3 regions of the Streptomyces sp. NPDC047453 genome follow, and region 2 is predicted to be linked to each of the others. Evidence: predicted binding sites of a transcription regulator. Region 2 holds the regulator's gene; each other region holds the start of a gene.

Region 1 (5,749 bases), on a different contig from region 2:
CGCCAGTAGCGGCGCGTGGAGGCGTGGAAGACGTCCACTCCGGCCGCCGCCAGCGGCGACAGGATCGCCTCCAGCTCCTCGGGGGTCTCGGCCAGGCGGGCGTCGTAGGCCTCCTGCTTCCACTGCGAGTACCGGAAGAGGACCGGGAAGCCGGGCGAGACGGACTCGCGCACCGCCGCCACGATCTCGGCCGCGAACTTCGTACGGGCCACCGGATCGCCGCCGTAGGCGTCGGTACGGCGGTTGGTGCCCGTCCAGAGGAACTGGTCGAGCAGGTAGCCGTGGGCGCCGTGCAACTCCACGCCGTCGAAGCCGATGCGCTCCGCGGCGGCGGCCGCCTCGGCGAACGCGCCGATGACGTCGTCCAGGTCCGTCCGCGTCATCGCCCTGCCGGTGACCTCGGACTCGCCGATGCGCAGCCCGGAGGGGCCCACCGCGGGCGCGTCCGGGAACGGCTGCTGGCCCGGCCGGCGCACCATACCGATGTGCCACAGCTGCGGCACGATCGTGCCGCCCGCCGCGTGTACGGCCTCGGCCACCTTGGCCCAGCCCGCGAGCTGCTCCTCGCCGTGGAAGCGGGGCACGCGGTCGCTCTGCCCGGCCGAGTCGTGCCCCACGTAGGTGCCCTCGGTGACGATCAGGCCGACGCCCGCGGCGGCGCGGCGGGCGTAGTACGACAGCACGTCCTCGCCGGGGACGCCGCCCGGCGAGAACATCCGGGTCATCGGCGCCATCACGATCCGGTTGGGGACGGTGAGGCCGTTCAGAGTGACGGGGCGGGAGAGGACCTCGGCCGCGCGGGACGCGGACCCGGAAGCGGACTCGGAGGCGGTGACGGTCACGTGGGGGGCTCCTCGGAATCGTGGTCGGTACCGGCCGGCGCGCACGCGCGTCAGCCGGGCACCGGCGTCAACTGCCCTGCCTGCCACGGCATTCCACCGAGCCACTCCTGTGACCCGGAACACGCCCGAGGGCGGCACCCCCTGTCTCCAGGGAGTGCCGCCCTCGGTACGTGAAGGACGGATCCGATCCTCGAGGGGATCAGAAGTCCATGTCACCGCCCGGCATGCCGCCGCCGGCCGGCGCGGCGGCCTTCTCCGGCTTGTCGGCGATGACGGCCTCGGTGGTGAGGAACAGCGCGGCGATGGAGGCGGCGTTCTGCAGCGCGGAACGGGTCACCTTCGCCGGGTCAATGATGCCCTCGGCGACCAGGTCGACGTACTCACCGGTCGCGGCGTTCAGGCCGTGGCCCGGGGTGAGGTTGCGGACCTTCTCCACCACGACGCCGCCCTCAAGACCGGCGTTGACGGCGATCTGCTTGAGCGGGGCCTCCAGGGCGAGCTTCACGGCCTGCGCGCCGGTCGCCTCGTCACCGTCGAGCTCCAGCTTCTCGAAGACGTTGGTGGTCTGGAGCAGGGCCACGCCACCACCGGCGACGATGCCCTCCTCGACGGCCGCCTTGGCGTTGCGCACGGCGTCCTCGATGCGGTGCTTGCGCTCCTTGAGCTCCACCTCGGTGGCGGCACCGGCCTTGATGACCGCGACACCGCCGGCGAGCTTCGCCAGGCGCTCCTGGAGCTTCTCGCGGTCGTAGTCGGAGTCGCTGTTCTCGATCTCGGCGCGGATCTGGTTGACCCGGCCGTTGACCTGGTCGGAGGAGCCGGCACCGTCGACGATGGTGGTCTCGTCCTTGGTGATGACGACCTTGCGGGCGCGGCCCAGGAGGTCCAGGGTCGCGTTCTCCAGCTTGAGGCCGACCTCCTCGGAGATGACCTCGCCGCCCGTGAGGATGGCGATGTCGCCGAGCATGGCCTTGCGGCGGTCGCCGAAGCCCGGGGCCTTGACGGCGACGGACTTGAAGGTGCCGCGGATCTTGTTGACGACCAGGGTCGACAGGGCCTCGCCCTCGACGTCCTCGGCGATGATCAGCAGCGGCTTGCCCGACTGCATGACCTTCTCCAGGAGCGGGAGCAGGTCCTTGACCGAGGAGATCTTGGAGTTGGCGATGAGGATGTACGGGTCCTCGAGCGACGCCTCCATGCGCTCCATGTCGGTCGCAAAGTAGGCGGAGATGTAGCCCTTGTCGAAGCGCATGCCCTCGGTGAGCTCGAGCTCCAGACCGAAGGTCTGCGACTCCTCGACGGTGATGACGCCTTCCTTGCCGACCTTGTCCATGGCCTCGGCGATGAGTTCGCCGATCTGGGTGTCGGCGGCGGAGATGGAGGCGGTGGAGGCGATCTGCTCCTTGGTCTCGACCTCCTTGGCCTGGTCGAGCAGGGCGGCGGAGACGGCCTCGACGGCCTTCTCGATACCGCGCTTCAGAGCCATCGGGTTGGCACCGGCGGCGACGTTGCGCAGGCCTTCCTTGACCAGGGCCTGGGCGAGCACGGTCGCGGTGGTCGTACCGTCACCGGCGACGTCGTCCGTCTTCTTGGCGACTTCCTTGACCAGCTCGGCGCCGATCTTCTCGTACGGGTCCTCGAGCTCGATCTCCTTGGCGATGGAGACACCGTCGTTGGTGATCGTGGGGGCACCCCACTTCTTCTCGAGGACGACGTTGCGGCCCTTGGGGCCGAGGGTCACCTTGACGGCGTCCGCGAGCTGGTTCATGCCGCGCTCGAGGCCTCGCCGCGCCTCCTCGTCGAACGCGATGATCTTGGCCATGTGAAGTGGTCCTCCCAGGACTGGGGGTGATTACTTCGGACCGCGCCCGCGCCCGCGACGGACGGCCCCGACCGGTGGTTCCTTGCCCCACCCGGCCCGTGGCCTCACCGACCCGGTCCTTCGTTGTCACTCTCACCTTCAGAGTGCTAACGCCAATGATTAGCACTCGACCCCTTCGAGTGCAAGCGCCTTGGGGGGTCGGCGGGGCACTCAGCCGGGCGCGAACACGGGTGTGCCGGGCCGTGCGAGCGCGCGGACCCGGGCGTGCCGACCGCCGGACGGGGCGGTGCGCCGGCACAGCGAAGGGCCCGCACCCCGGCAGCGGAGGTGCGGGCCCTTCCGAAGAAGAACGTCGCTTGCGGTGGTCGCGCGATTCAGGCCGTGACACGGACCATGTCGGCCTGCGGACCCTTCTGGCCCTGCGAGATCTCGAACTCGACCCGCTGGCCCTCTTCCAGCGTGCGGTAGCCGTCCATCTGGATCGCGCTGTAGTGGACGAAGACGTCCGCACCACCGTCGACCGCGATGAAGCCGTACCCCTTCTCCGCGTTGAACCACTTGACGGTGCCCTGAGCCATGCCTAACTCCCCTATTACTGGCCCTTGCACAGATCCACACTTCGCGGACCCGGGTCAGACCTCACCCCCCGTGGATCGGGGGCGTGCGCCGGAACGCGTCGACCGCGGCTGAATGTATCTGTCCAACTGCCGTCTGCAACAGGTCAATCGGACGAGAAATCTGGACGTACGCGGTCCGGAATATAGGAAGAATTCACGCGAATTCAGGGCAAGTCGGGCCCCGCAGACAAGGCAAATGCCGCAAAAGGCCCGCAGACTTTGGCTACTTCTTGCCGGGCTCGCGGCAGGAATCCATGGCCCCGGATTCGGAGTTCGAGGGCGCGTTCCCCAACTGTACCGCGCTCAATCACACAGAATTGCCCCCTCCGCTTCTCTCACGGAGGGGGCAATTCGATGAACTCTGCGTAACCGGGATTACCGAAGGTAATGATCAGCCGCCGGCGACCGCCGGGATGATCGAGACGCCCGCGCCGTCCGGGGTGGCCGTCTCGAGGCCCTGCTCGAACCGGACGTCGTCGTCGTTGACGTACACGTTGACGAAGCGGCGCAGCTTGCCCTGGTCGTCCAGGACCCGTGCCGCGATGCCCGTGTGGTTCTTCTCCAGGTCCGAGATGACCTCGGACAGGGTCGCGCCCTCGGCGTTCACCTCGGCCCGGCCGCCGGTGTAGGTGCGCAGGATGGTGGGGATGCGAACGGTCACGCTCATGCCAGGCCAGCCTCTCGGAAGGAGTCCAGGGTCGGACGGATCGTCGCGGTCAGGCCGGTGCCGGCCACCGCGTCCAGCGTCTTCAGCCCGTCGCCGGTGTTGAGGACGACGGTGGTCTTCGTCGGGTCGAGGACGCCGTCCTCGACCAGCTTCTTCGTCACGCCGACCGTCACACCGCCCGCGGTCTCGGCGAAGATGCCCTCGGTCCGCGCCAGCAGCTTGATGGCGTCGACGACCTGCTCGTCGGTCACGTCCTCCACCGCGCCACCGGTGCGGCGCGCGATGTCCAGGACGTACGGGCCGTCGGCCGGGTTGCCGATGGCCAGTGACTTGGCGATCGTGTTCGGCTTCTGCGGCCGCACGACCTCGTGGCCGGCCTTGAAGGCGGTGGACACCGGCGAGCAGCCCTCGGCCTGGGCACCGAAGATCTTGTACGGCTTGTCCTCGACCAGCCCCAGCTCGATCAGCTCCCGCAGGCCCTTGTCGACCTTGGTGAGCTGGGAGCCCGAGGCGATCGGGACGACGATCTGGTCCGGCAGCCGCCAGCCGAGCTGCTCGCAGATCTCGTACGCCAGCGTCTTGGAGCCCTCGGCGTAGTACGGCCGCAGGTTGACGTTGACGAAGCCCCAGCCCTCGCCGGCCGGATCGCCGATCAGCTCGGAGCAGAAGCGGTTCACGTCGTCGTAGTTGCCCTCGATGCCGACGAGTTCGCCGCCGTAGATCGCGGCCATCACGACCTTGCCCTGCTCCAGGTCGTGCGGGATGAACACGCAGGAGCGCAGCCCGGCGCGGGCGGCCGCGGCGCCGACGGCGCCGGCGAGGTTGCCGGTCGAGGAGCAGGAGAGGGTCGTGAAGCCGAAGGCGCGGGCCGCCTCCAGCGCCTGGGCGACCACGCGGTCCTTGAAGGAGTGCGTCGGGTTGCCGGAGTCGTCCTTCACGTACAGCCCGCCGGTCACCCCCAGTTCGCGGGCGAGGCGGTCGACCCGGACGAGCTTGGTCCAGCCCGGGTTCAGGTTCGGCTTGCCGGCGACGTCCGCGGGGACGGGCAGCAGCGGCGCGTAGCGCCAGATGTTCGCGGGGCCCGCTTCGATCCTCTTGCGCAGCTCCTCGGTGTCGTAGGCCGAGAAGTCGTAGGCGATCTCCAGCGGGCCGAAACACTCCTCGCAGGCGAAGACCGGGCCGAGGGGGACGCGGTGACCGCACTCGCGGCAGCTCAGCGCCGCTGCGGGGCCGAGGTCCACGGTGGAGTCGGTGCTGCTTACAACGGTCTGCACAGCCATGTGAGGCGAGGCCCTTTCTCCTCATCTTCCTCACGACGCATCTCGCCGTGAGACGGATTTGGCACCTTCCCTAGCCGGGAGCCTCGCGAAGACGATCGGCTGTGCACGCACAGCAGTCGATACGAGAAACCGGCTGGAGGGTTGCCGGGGCTTCATCGGGCCGTGTCCCTCTGCCCCTCTGGATGAGCTGTATTCGGTTGTGACGCGGAGGTGACCCCCGGCATGGGATGGTCGTCCGCGTTGTTCAGACTGTAACGGAAGGCCAGGACGGCTGAGTCAGTCGTCCGAAGCGCGAGACAACAGTGAGGAGCCGCTGACCGTGCTGGAAGAAGTCGAGCGCTGGCTGGCCACCCGCTCCTGGTCCGTGGCCGACCGGCCGCTCCACCAGATCCTGGCGGCCAAGCAGCGCACCGGCCAGTCGGTCTCCGTGGTGCTGCCCGCGCTGAACGAGGAGGCGACGGTCGGCGACATCGTCGCGGTGATCCGCCGCGACCTCGTGGAACGGGCACCGCTCGTCGACG
Region 2 (5,749 bases):
CGCCGACTGGTGGGGCGCCGGACCCGGCGCGCACAGCCACGTGGGGGGCGTGCGCTGGTGGAACGTGAAGCATCCGGGGGCGTACGCGGCAGCCCTGGCGGTCGGCCGTTCCCCGGGCGCTGGAAGGGAACTCCTCACGGAGGAGGACCGCCGGGTGGAGCGCATCCTGCTGGAACTGCGGCTGCGGGAGGGCGTCCCGCTGGACCTGCTGCGCCCGGACGGACTGGCCGCGTCCCGGCGCGCGCTGTCCGACGGGCTGCTCCAGGAGGGGCCGTACGAGGCGGGGCGCGCCGTGCTCACCCTGCGGGGCCGGCTGCTGGCGGACGCGGTGGTGCGGGACCTGGTGGACTGAGGCGCCCGGAGCACCCGGAGCCGGACCCGCGCGGCTACTCGGGCTGGACGGTGACGAAGTCGATCAGCTGCTCGACCCGGCCCAGCAGCTCCGGTTGAAGGTCCTTGTAGGACCGCACGTGGGACAGGATCCCCTTCCAGGCCGCGCCCGTGTTCTCCGACCAGCCCAGGGCGCGGCACACGCCCGTCTTCCAGTCCTGGCCGCGCGGGACGCGGGGCCAGGACCCGATCCCGAGCGAGGACGGCTTCACGGCCTCCCAGACGTCGATGTACGGGTGGCCGACCACCAGCGCGTGCTCGCTGGTCACCGATTCGGCGATGCGCCACTCCTTGCTGCCGGGGACCAGGTGGTCCACGAGGACGCCGAGGCGGGCGTCCGGACCGGGCGCGAACGCCTCGACGATCGCCGGCAGGTCGTCGACGCCCTCCAGGTACTCCACGACCACGCCCTCGACGCGCAGGTCGTCGCCCCACACCTTCTCGACCAGTTCGGCGTCGTGCCGGCCCTCGACGTAGATGCGCCCGGCGCGGGCCACGCGCGCGCGTGCCTCGGGCACGGCGACCGAACCGGATGCCGTACGGGTGGGCCGTACCGGGCCGGACGACGGCTTCACCAGGGTGACCACCCGGCCCTCCAGCAGGAAGCCGCCGGGCGCGAGCGGGAACACCCGGTGCTTGCCGAAACGGTCCTCCAGCGTCACCGTGCCCGCCTCGCAGCGGATCACCGCCCCGCAGAAGCCCGTCCCGGGCTCCTCCACGACCAGACCCGGCTCGGCGGAAACCTCCGGCACGGTCCGCGGCTTCTTCCAGGGAGGGGTGAGGTCGGGCGAATACTGGCGCATTCGAGTGACGATATGGACAGGCCCGTGTCCGATCAGGGCGACACGCCGAAGCGCGCGGCCAGGGCGTCCCGCTGGGCGCGGACGAAGGCGGCGTCCACCACCGCTCCGTGACCGGGGACGTACAGTGCGTCCTCGCCGCCGAGCGCCAGCAGTCGGTCGAGGGCGGCGGGCCACCGGGACGGCACGGCGTCCGGGCCGGCCTGGGGCTCGCCGGACTCCTCGACCAGATCCCCGCAGAACACCACCGGCGGCTCGCCCGGCACCACCACGGCGAGGTCGTGCGCCGTGTGGCCCGGCCCCACGTTCACCAGCAGCGCCTCCCGCCCGCCGCCGAGCCGCAGGGTCAGCCGGTCGCCGACCTCGCGGCCCGGGCGCACCAGCGCGTCCGCCGCCTCGCGTGCCGCCCCCGCGTCCAGCCCGTGCCGCACCGCGTCCGCGCGCAGCTCCTCGCGCCCGCCGGTGAACACCGCGGCCGCGCCCGCGGCGGCGAACACCTCCGCGCCGGTGAACTCGGCCGCCCCGAAGACGTGGTCGAAGTGCGGGTGGGTGAGCGCGAGAAGTGTCACACGGCCACCGGAGAGCTCTCGCGCCCGCGCGCACAACCGTGCGCCCTCCGCGCGGCTCGACCCCGCGTCGACCATCAGCGCGGCGTCCGCCCCGACGACCAGCCCGGCCGTGCAGTCCCACACCGGAAGACGGCACCGCCCGACGCCGTCCGCCAGCCGTTCCCATTCCAGTTCGTCCCGAGGTTCTTTACGAGGTTCTTCCCGACCAGCCGTCATACGGCGACGCTAGTGCGCTGCGACCGCGGCCGGGTACGACATCCCGGCCGATCCCGGGTGATCCCGGTCCCGACCTCGTAGTCCGTCGCGGCCCGGCCTTGCCGGGGGCGTACCCGGCGGCCGTACACTGGGCCGGGTAGAGCTGGCACTCGTATGCGCAGAGTGCCAGGCGGGTGGCCGAGGAACGACCCTGGAGGTGTGCGCGATGCTCAGCGAGCGGCGGCTTCAGGTGCTGCGCGCCATCGTCCAGGACTACGTCGGCACCGAGGAGCCGGTGGGCTCCAAGGCCCTCACCGAGCGGCACGGCCTGGGCGTCTCACCGGCCACGGTCCGCAACGACATGGCGGCCCTGGAGGACGAGGGCTACATCGCCCAGCCGCACACCAGTGCCGGCCGTATCCCCACCGACAAGGGGTACCGCCTGTTCGTCGACAAGCTGGCCGAGGTCAAGCCGATGACCGCGCCCGAGCGGCGCGCCATCCAGAACTTCCTCGACGGCGCCGTCGACCTCGACGACGTGGTGGCCCGCACGGTACGGCTGCTCGCCCAGCTGACCCGGCAGGTCGCCGTGGTGCAGTACCCGTCGCTGACCCGTTCGACCGTGCGGCACGTGGAGCTGCTGGCCCTCGCGCCCGCGCGGGTGATGCTCGTGCTGATCACGGACACCGGCCGGGTCGAGCAGCGGATGGTCGACTGCCCGGTGCCCTTCGGGGAGGCCTCCCTGGCCGACCTGAGGGCGCGGCTGAACAGCCGGGTCGCGGGGCGCCGTTTCACGGACGTCCCACACCTCGTGGAGGACCTGCCCGACGGCTTCGACATCGAGGACCGGGGTACCGTCTCGACCGTGCTGTCCACTCTCCTGGAGACGCTCGTCGAGGAGAACGAGGAGCGGCTGGTCATCGGCGGCACCGCCAACCTCACCCGCTTCGCGCACGACTTCCCGCTCACGATCCGGCCCGTTCTGGAGGCGCTGGAGGAGCAGGTCGTGATGCTGAGGCTGCTCGGTGAGACGCAGAATCCGGGCATGACCGTGCGCATCGGTCACGAGAACGCCCATGAAGGACTCAACTCCACGTCCATCGTGTCGGTCGGCTACGGTTCGGGCGGCGAGGCAGTGGCCAAGCTCGGCGTGGTCGGACCGACCCGCATGGATTACCCGGGAACGATGGGAGCGGTACGCGCAGTGGCACGGTACGTCGGACAGATCCTGGCGGAGTCGTAGGTGGCCACGGACTACTACGCCGTTCTCGGCGTGCGCCGTGACGCGTCGCAGGAAGAGATCAAGAAGGCCTTCCGGCGGCTCGCGCGCGAGCTGCACCCGGACGTCAACCCGGATCCCAAGACCCAGGAGCGGTTCAAGGAGATCAACGCCGCTTACGAGGTGCTCTCCGACCCGCAGAAGAAGCAGGTCTACGATCTCGGCGGCGACCCCCTCTCGCAGGCCGGCGCGGCCGGCGCGAGCGGCTTCGGGGCCGGTTCCTTCGGGAACTTCTCCGACATCATGGACGCCTTCTTCGGCACGGCGTCGCAGCGCGGACCGCGTTCGCGCACGCGCCGGGGTCAGGACGCGATGATCCGGCTCGAGGTCGAGCTGGACGAGGCGGCCTTCGGCACCACGAAGGACATCCATGTCGACACGGCCGTCGTCTGCAACACGTGCAGCGGCGAGGGCGCGGCTCCGGGCACGACCGCACAGACGTGCGACATGTGCCGCGGCCGGGGTGAGGTCTCGCAGGTCACCCGGTCCTTCCTGGGCCAGGTCATGACGTCGCGTCCGTGCCCCCAGTGCCAGGGCTTCGGCACGGTGGTGCCCACCCCGTGCCCGGAGTGCGCCGGCGACGGCCGCATCCGCGCCCGCCGCACCCTGACCGTGAAGATCCCGGCCGGTGTCGACAACGGCACGCGCATCCAGCTCGCGGGCGAGGGCGAGGTCGGCCCCGGCGGCGGTCCGGCCGGCGACCTGTACGTCGAGATCCACGAGCTGCCGCACTCGACCTTCCAGCGGCGCGGCGACGACCTGCACTGCACGGTCACCATCCCGATGACCGCGGCGGCCCTCGGCACCAAGGTGCCGCTGGAGACCCTGGACGGCCTGGAGGAGGTCGACATCCGCCCGGGCACCCAGTCCGGCCAGTCGATCCCGCTGCACGGCCGCGGCGTCACGCACCTGCGCGGCGGCGGCCGGGGCGACCTCATCGTCCACGTCGAGGTCCAGACCCCGACCAAGCTCGACCCCGAGCAGGAACGCCTGCTGCGCGAGCTCTCCAAGCTGCGCGGCGAGGAACGCCCACAGGGGCAGTTCCAGCCGGGGCAGCAGGGCTTGTTCTCGCGGTTGAAGGACGCCTTCAACGGTCGCTGAGGCGGGGGCTGGGGTCGGCCGGGGGTTGCGGGGGTTGCCCCCGGGCGGGCACAGTCAGCCGGGGCGGCAAGGTGATTGGCCCGGAAGGGATTCCTCCGGCATATGCCAGAGGTCGCCCGGATTCGGACCCGTCAGGAGGACGTGACAACATGCCGTCATGTCCTCCGCACTGACCGATCTCTTCCCGCACCCGATCGTGCAGGCGCCGATGGCGGGCGGTCCCGCGGTGCCGCCGCTCGCCGCGGCGGTTTCCGATGCCGGTGGACTGGGATTCCTCGCCGCCGGTTACAAGACCGCCGACGGCATGTACCAGGAGATCAAGCAGCTGCGCGGACTGACCGGCCGCCCCTTCGGCGTCAACGTGTTCATGCCGCAGCCGGAGAGCGCCGAGACCGGCGCCGTCGACCTCTACGCCCACCAGCTCGCCGGCGAGCCCGGCTGGTACGAGACCGAACTCGGCGACCCGGAGTCCGGACGCGACGACGGCTACGACGCCAAGCTCGCCGTGCTCCTGGAAGACCCGGTGCCCGTCGTCTCCTTCCACTTCGGCGTGCCCGCCCGCGAGGTCGTGGACTCCCTGCACCGGGTCGGCACCTTCGTCCTCGCCACCGCCACCACCACCGAGGAGGCGCTCGCCGTGGACCGCTCGGGCGCGGACGCGGTGATCGCCCAGGGCGTGGAGGCCGGCGGCCACCAGGGCACCCACCGCGACCTGCCGGAACAGAACGGCGCCGGGATCGGCGTGCTCTCGCTCGTCGCGCAGATCCGCGAGGCGGTCGCCCTGCCGATCATCGCCACGGGCGGCATCATGCGCGGCAGCCAGATCGCCGCCGTGCTCGCGGCGGGCGCCCGCGCAGCCCAGCTCGGCACGGCCTTCCTCGTCACTCCCGAGTCCGGCGCGCACGACCTGCACAAGCAGGCGCTCACCGACCCGGTGTTCCCGCATACGGAGCTGACCCGGGCGTTCTCCGGGCGGCCGGCCCGCGGACTGGTCAACCGCTTCATGCGGGAGCACGGCCCGTACGCGCCCGCTGCCTACCCGGAGGTCCACCACCTCACCGCGCCGCTGCGCAAGGCGGCCGCCAAGGCGAAGGACGCGCAGGGCATGGCGCTGTGGGCGGGCCAGGGCCACCGGATGGCACGCGAGCTGCCCGCCGGGCAGCTGGTGGAGGTGCTGCTCGCCGAACTCGACGCCGCACGGGCGGCGTTGGCGGCCGGTTTTGCGGCAGGAGGTGACGCGCGATGACCGCGCCGGTGTTCGTCGTGGACGAACTGAAGGCAGTCGGACCGGAGTTCGTGCTGGAGGGCCCCGAGGGGCGGCACGCGGTCTCGGTCAAGCGGCTGCGGCCGGGCGAGGACGTGGTGCTCACCGACGGCCGCGGGCGCTGGATCGAGGGCGTGGTCAAGGCCGCCGA
Region 3 (5,749 bases), on a different contig from region 2:
AAGCCCGCCAGGTCCCGGTAGCCCACCTGGGCGCCGATGGCGACGCCGCGCTCGGCGGCCCGCTCGCACGTCCGGCGCATCACGGTGGGGTCGCCGGCGTGGAAGCCGCAGGCCACGTTGGCGCTGGTGACGAGGGACAGCAGCGCGTCGTCGTCACCGAGCCGCCACTGCCCGAAGCCCTCGCCGAGGTCACTGTTGAGATCGATCATGAACGCTCCGCAGCTCGGTTCTGCCACTCGGGACGGATCATGCCGTGCGGGTCGCGGTACTCGGCGACGGCGTCCCTTCGCGCCGGGCCGTCGCACCCCCGCATCATGCCGCAGGCCACCGACAACGGGACCGACGACGACGGTGCCCGGCGCCCCCGTAGGGGTGCCGGGCACCGGTGGTTCGGTTCAGCTCAGCGGAGTGCTCAGTGGGCGTGGCCGTGGCCGTGGCCCGCGGCGGCCGGCTCTTCCTCTTCCTTCTTCTCGACGACCAGGGTCTCGGTCGTGAGCAGGAGGGAGGCGATGGAGGCGGCGTTCTCCAGGGCGGAGCGGGTGACCTTGACCGGGTCGATGACGCCGGCCTTGATCAGGTCGCCGTACTCGCCGGTGGCGGCGTTGTAGCCGCTGCCCTTCTCCAGCTCCGCCACCTTGGAGACGATGACGTAGCCCTCGAGACCGGCGTTCTCGGCGATCCAGCGCAGCGGCTCGACGGCGGCGCGGCGGACGACCGCGACACCCGTGGCCTCGTCGCCGGTCTTGTCGAGGTTGCCCTCCAGGACCTTCACGGCGTGGACGAGCGCGGAGCCACCACCGGAGACGATGCCCTCCTCGACCGCGGCGCGGGTCGCGGAGATGGCGTCCTCCAGACGGTGCTTCTTCTCCTTCAGCTCCACCTCGGTGGCGGCGCCGACCTTGATCACGCACACGCCGCCGGCCAGCTTCGCGAGGCGCTCCTGGAGCTTCTCGCGGTCCCAGTCGGAGTCGGTGTTCTCGATCTCGGCCTTGATCTGGGAGATGCGGCCCTCCACGTCCCCCTTCTTGCCGGCGCCGTCGACGATCGTGGTGTCGTCCTTGGTGACGGTGACGCGGCGGGCGGAGCCGAGGACGTCCAGACCGGCCTGGTCGAGCTTGAGGCCGACCTCCTCGGAGATGACCGTGGCGCCGGTGAGGACCGCCATGTCCTGGAGCATCGCCTTGCGGCGGTCGCCGAAGCCGGGGGCCTTGACGGCCACGGCGTTGAACGTGCCGCGGATCTTGTTGACGACCAGGGTCGACAGGGCCTCGCCGTCGACGTCCTCGGCGATGATCAGCAGCGGCTTCGAGGCGTTGCCCTGGATGATCTTCTCGAGGAGCGGGAGCAGGTCCGCGATGGCGGAGATCTTGCCCTGGTGGATCAGGATGTACGGGTCGTCGAGGACGGCCTCCATACGCTCCTGGTCCGTGACGAAGTACGGGGACAGGTAGCCCTTGTCGAAGGCCATGCCCTCGGTGAAGTCCAGCTCCAGACCGAAGGTGTTGGACTCCTCGACGGTGATGACACCGTCCTTGCCGACCTTGTCCATCGCCTCGGCGATGAGCTCGCCGACCTGCTGGTCCTGGGCGGACAGCGCGGCGACGGCGGCGATGTCGGACTTCTCGTCGATCGGGCGGGCCGAGGCGTGCAGGTCGTCGGAGACGGCCTTGACCGCGGCGTCGATGCCCTTCTTGAGCGCGGCCGGGGAGGCGCCCGCGGCGACGTTCTTCAGGCCCTCGCGCACGAGCGCCTGGGCGAGCACGGTGGCGGTGGTGGTGCCGTCACCCGCGATGTCGTTGGTCTTGGTCGCCACCTCCTTCACCAGCTGGGCGCCGAGGTTCTCGTACGGGTCCTCGATCTCGACCTCACGGGCGATGGTGACGCCGTCGTTGGTGATGGTGGGCGCGCCGAACTTCTTGTCGATGACGACGTTGCGGCCCTTGGGGCCGATCGTCACCTTGACCGTGTCGGCAAGCTTGTTGACGCCGCGCTCGAGGGCGCGACGGGCGTCCTCGTCGAACTTCAGGATCTTCGCCATGGCAGCGGGAGCCCTCTCGAAATCTGGTGGAAAGACACTGCGCCCCGGGCGCCCGGCTTCTTATCGGTCGCGGGGGGCCAGGGGCGCAGCTCAAACAGAATTGCTTCGTCTTCGTGAAGAAGCGGGTGAACTACTTCTCGATGATCGCGAGGACGTCGCGAGCCGAGAGGACGAGGTACTCCTCGTTGTTGTACTTCACCTCGGTGCCGCCGTACTTGCTGTAGAGCACGACGTCGCCGACCTTCACGTCAAGCGGAAGACGGTTGCCGTCCTCGAAGCGGCCCGGGCCCACGGCCAGGACGACGCCCTCCTGGGGCTTCTCCTTCGCGGTGTCCGGGATGACCAGGCCAGAGGCCGTGGTCTGCTCGGCGTCCAGCGGCTGGACCACGATGCGGTCCTCGAGCGGCTTGATGGCAACCTTGGTGCTGGCGGTCGTCACGATCCGACCTCCCCCTTCGGAGATCTCACGGGGTTAACTGTCTGAGGTGGCGACCAGGTGGATCCGTCGTCGCGGGTGCCGGACCTGCCCGTCGCTTTGTTGGCACTCTCCAGGGGGGAGTGCCAGACCTGAGACTATGACCGTCGTTAGCACTCGGTCAAGCGGAGTGCCAATTGCCTCGTGGCGCGTCGGGGGTGGGGTGCGTTTGGGGGAACGTGTGTTCAAGGTGCTGTGGGTCTGTGCGGACGGCCCTGAGGGCTTCGCCCCCGGACCCCCGTCTTCGGCCTGGACGGCCTCGTCCTCAAGCGCCGGACGGGCTGCTTGATGCCGGACTCGGCTGAGAACCCCTGCTCAGAGATAGTCCTGCAGCCGGCCCACCGTCAGGCCCTTCTTCTGGATTCTGCGGAGCAGGCGGGTCGTGCGGTCGCGTAGGGGTGGGCCGTCGAGGTCGTCGTCGTCCGAGGCGACGAGGAGGATGTCACCGGGGCGCAGTTCGTGGGGGCCGTGCCTGAAGCGCAGGCCGGTGTCGGTCGTGACGCCACGCCACAGGGCGACCGCCGAGACCCCGCAGTCGGCGGCGGCGCGCAGGGTCGTCGTGTCGTATCTGCCGTAGGGCGGGCGGAAGAGACGGGGGCTGACGCCGAAGCGGGAGCGGATCTTGTCCCGCTGGCCGCAGATCTCGGCGCGCTGGCCCGCGTAGGACAGGCCGCGCAGCGAGGGGTGGTCCAGGGTGTGGTTCTGGAGGTCCGCGCCGACCGACATCAGGTGCGCGAAGTGCCCGTACCCCGGTCCGACGACACTGTCCGTGAGGAACATGCTGACCGGCAGCCGCAGTTCACGGACCATGTCGACGAACCGCGGATCCTTCTCCGCGCCGTCGTCGTAGGTGAGGAAGACCACCGGGTCGGAGGTCGCGACGCGGTCCACGACCTCGGGCAGGCCGCCGGACGGGGTGGCGCCGGCGAGCCGCGGCGGACGGTCCGGCGGCTTCGGCGGGGCGGCGAGCGGCGCCCTGAGCCCCCAGCGCCGGTAGGCCTGGTCGGCCGTCGGGCTCTGCGACCGTACGCCCTGGGCCGCCTTGCGGCCGAGCCGCTCAAGGGGGTCGACGGACGTGGCACAGCTGGTCAGCAGCGAGGCGGCGAACAGGGCCGCGACCAGGTGCCGCGGCCGGACGGGCCGCGGTTTCACAGGTAGTCCTCCAGCCGGGCCACCGCGTACCCGTCGGCCGTGACCTTGTTCAGGAACCGGCGCATGTCGTCGGCCATCGTGCCGTTCCACTCGCTGCGGCCCCGGAAGTGGGTGAGCACGATGTCGCCGGGCCGCAGCCGCCGGTCGTCCTCGCGGAACTCCCAGTGGTCGACGTAGACCTCCTCGTTCCAGATGGGCGCGTACTCGATGCCGCAGGACCTGGCGGCGCGCAGGGTGTCCTGGTTGTAGTTGCCGTACGGCGGGCGGAACATCTTCGGGCGCTTGCCGAACCGCTCCTCCATGATGTCCTGCATGCCGCAGATCTCGCGCTTCTGCTCTTCGTAGGAGAGGGCCGGCAGGTAGCGGTGGTGCAGGGTGTGGTTGTTGAGGGTGACCCCGGTGCCCTGCATCTTCCAGAAGTAGCCGTAGTCGCCCTTGATGAGGTCGTCGGTGAGGAACGCCGTGTACGGGATCTTCAGGTCCCGCATCATCCGCAGGAACTCCGGGTCCTTCTCCGCTCCGTCGTCGATGGTGAGGAAGACGACCTTGTCCTTGGTGGGGACCGTGGTGAAGACCGGGGGCAGGTTCCAGTCCTTCTGGTGTTTCACCTCGAAACCGGCGCGGGCGGTGGCCTTCGGCTTCGTGGTGGGCGGCGGCGGGGGGATCAGCGGGACCCGCTCCAGACTCCAGCGCTTGGCGGTGGCCACCCGCTGCGCGTAGGAGGTGTGCAGGCGGTCGGCGAAGGAGCCGGGGGCGGCAGCGGGGGCGGGGGGCCCTTGAGGGCGCTGCTGGCCGGGGGCCGGGCGCACCTGCGCCTCCGGCTCTGCGCAGCCGGAGGCGAGGGCGGCGACAGCGAGCACCGCGAGCCCGCCGCGGATCCGGGTCTTGTGACTCGGGGCCCTTTCCGGGCCCTTTTTATCATTTTGTACTACTTGCCTCATGGCGCCGGATCCTCGCAGGCCACCGCCCGGAATCCGGGGCGACACCGCGGCCGCAGGCACACCGTCCACCGACTGGCCCACAATGACCCGGTGAACGACCACCTCCACGCCTTCGCCTCGCTGCTCACCCCCGAGGGCCGCGCCCTCCTCGACGAGGTGCGCGGTACCGAACCCGCCGACGAACTCGCGGTCGCCACCCGGCTGCGCCGTGAGCACCCCGCCGAACTGGTGTCGGCGGCGCTCGGCCAGGCCCGGCTGCGGCAGCGGGCGGCCGCGAAGTTCGGGGCCGAGGACGCGGGGCGGATGTTCTTCACGCCGAACGGGGTGGAGCAGTCGACGCGGGCGAGCGTGGCGGCGTACCGGGCGGGCCGGCTGCGGGAGTCGGGGGCGTCCTCGGTCGCGGACCTGTGCTGCGGGATCGGCGGCGACGCGATCGCCCTCGCCCGCGCCGGGATCCGGGTCCTCGCCGTGGACCGGGACCCGCTGACCGCCGCCGCGGCCCGTGCGAACGCCGAGGCGCTCGGGGTGGCGGACCTGATCGAGGTACGGGAGGCGGACGTCACGGAGGTCGACACTGCGTCGTACGACGCGGTGTTCGTGGACCCGGCCCGCAGAGCGGGCGGAGGAAGGGGCGGCGGCCGGGCCGCGGGCGGGCGCATCTTCGACCCCGAGGCGTACTCGCCGCCGCTGTCCTGGGCCGTCGGCGCCGCGCTCCGGGCGCCCCGCGCGGCCCTGAAGATCGCCCCCGGCATCCCGCACGAGCTGGTCCCGCCGCAGGCCGAGGCCGAGTGGATCTCCGACGGCGGGGACGTGAAGGAGGCGGTGCTGTGGTTCGGCACCGAGCCGGGCCTGGTCCGGGCCACCCTGCTGCCCGGCCCGCGCACCCTGCGCGGCCGCGGCCTGCCCGACCCCCCGGTCCGCGCCCCGGGCCGCTACCTGTACGAGCCCGACGGCGCCGTGATCCGCGCCCACCTGGTCGCCGAGGCCGCCCGGGAAATCGACGGCGGCCTGATCGACGCGACCATCGCGTACGTGACCGCCGACGAACTCCGCCCCACCCCGTACGCCACCGCCTACGAGATCACCGACCGGCTCCCCTTCAACGTCAAGAAGCTGAAGGCCCTGCTGCGGGAGCGCGAGGTG

What was found. Region 2 encodes HrcA, which represses chaperone genes, less so after heat shock. Its sites were predicted from a motif close to TTNGCACTCNGNNNNNCNGAGTGCNAA; they were not measured.
Region 1: the regulator HrcA is predicted to act here: its motif matches at 2,788-2,814, upstream of groL (chaperonin GroEL).
Region 3: the regulator HrcA is predicted to act here: its motif matches at 2,624-2,650, upstream of groES (co-chaperone GroES).

What each region holds. Positions count from the first base shown of each region.
Region 1 is NZ_JBEYTS010000007.1:203,691-209,439, forward strand. Features, by position in the region: gene ABZ818_RS09840 (NADH:flavin oxidoreductase) at 1-842, opposite strand, end outside; gene groL (chaperonin GroEL) at 1,042-2,664, opposite strand; gene ABZ818_RS09850 (cold-shock protein) at 3,039-3,242, opposite strand; gene ABZ818_RS09855 (MoaD/ThiS family protein) at 3,673-3,948, opposite strand; gene thrC (threonine synthase) at 3,945-5,228, opposite strand; SAM riboswitch class I at 5,247-5,417, opposite strand; gene ABZ818_RS09865 (glucosyl-3-phosphoglycerate synthase) at 5,548-5,749, shown strand, end outside.
Region 2 is NZ_JBEYTS010000001.1:162,961-168,709, forward strand. Features, by position in the region: gene hemW (radical SAM family heme chaperone HemW) at 1-352, shown strand, start outside; gene ABZ818_RS00670 (DUF3097 domain-containing protein) at 387-1,193, opposite strand; gene ABZ818_RS00675 (MBL fold metallo-hydrolase) at 1,226-1,975, opposite strand; gene hrcA (heat-inducible transcriptional repressor HrcA) at 2,181-3,197, shown strand; gene dnaJ (molecular chaperone DnaJ) at 3,198-4,334, shown strand; gene ABZ818_RS00690 (nitronate monooxygenase) at 4,492-5,580, shown strand; gene ABZ818_RS00695 (16S rRNA (uracil(1498)-N(3))-methyltransferase) at 5,577-5,749, shown strand, end outside.
Region 3 is NZ_JBEYTS010000031.1:24,407-30,155, reverse strand. Features, by position in the region: gene ABZ818_RS24970 (5-oxoprolinase subunit PxpA) at 1-209, opposite strand, end outside; gene groL (chaperonin GroEL) at 413-2,038, opposite strand; gene groES (co-chaperone GroES) at 2,169-2,477, opposite strand; gene ABZ818_RS24955 (polysaccharide deacetylase family protein) at 2,829-3,665, opposite strand; gene ABZ818_RS24950 (polysaccharide deacetylase family protein) at 3,662-4,606, opposite strand; gene ABZ818_RS24945 (class I SAM-dependent methyltransferase) at 4,589-5,749, shown strand, end outside.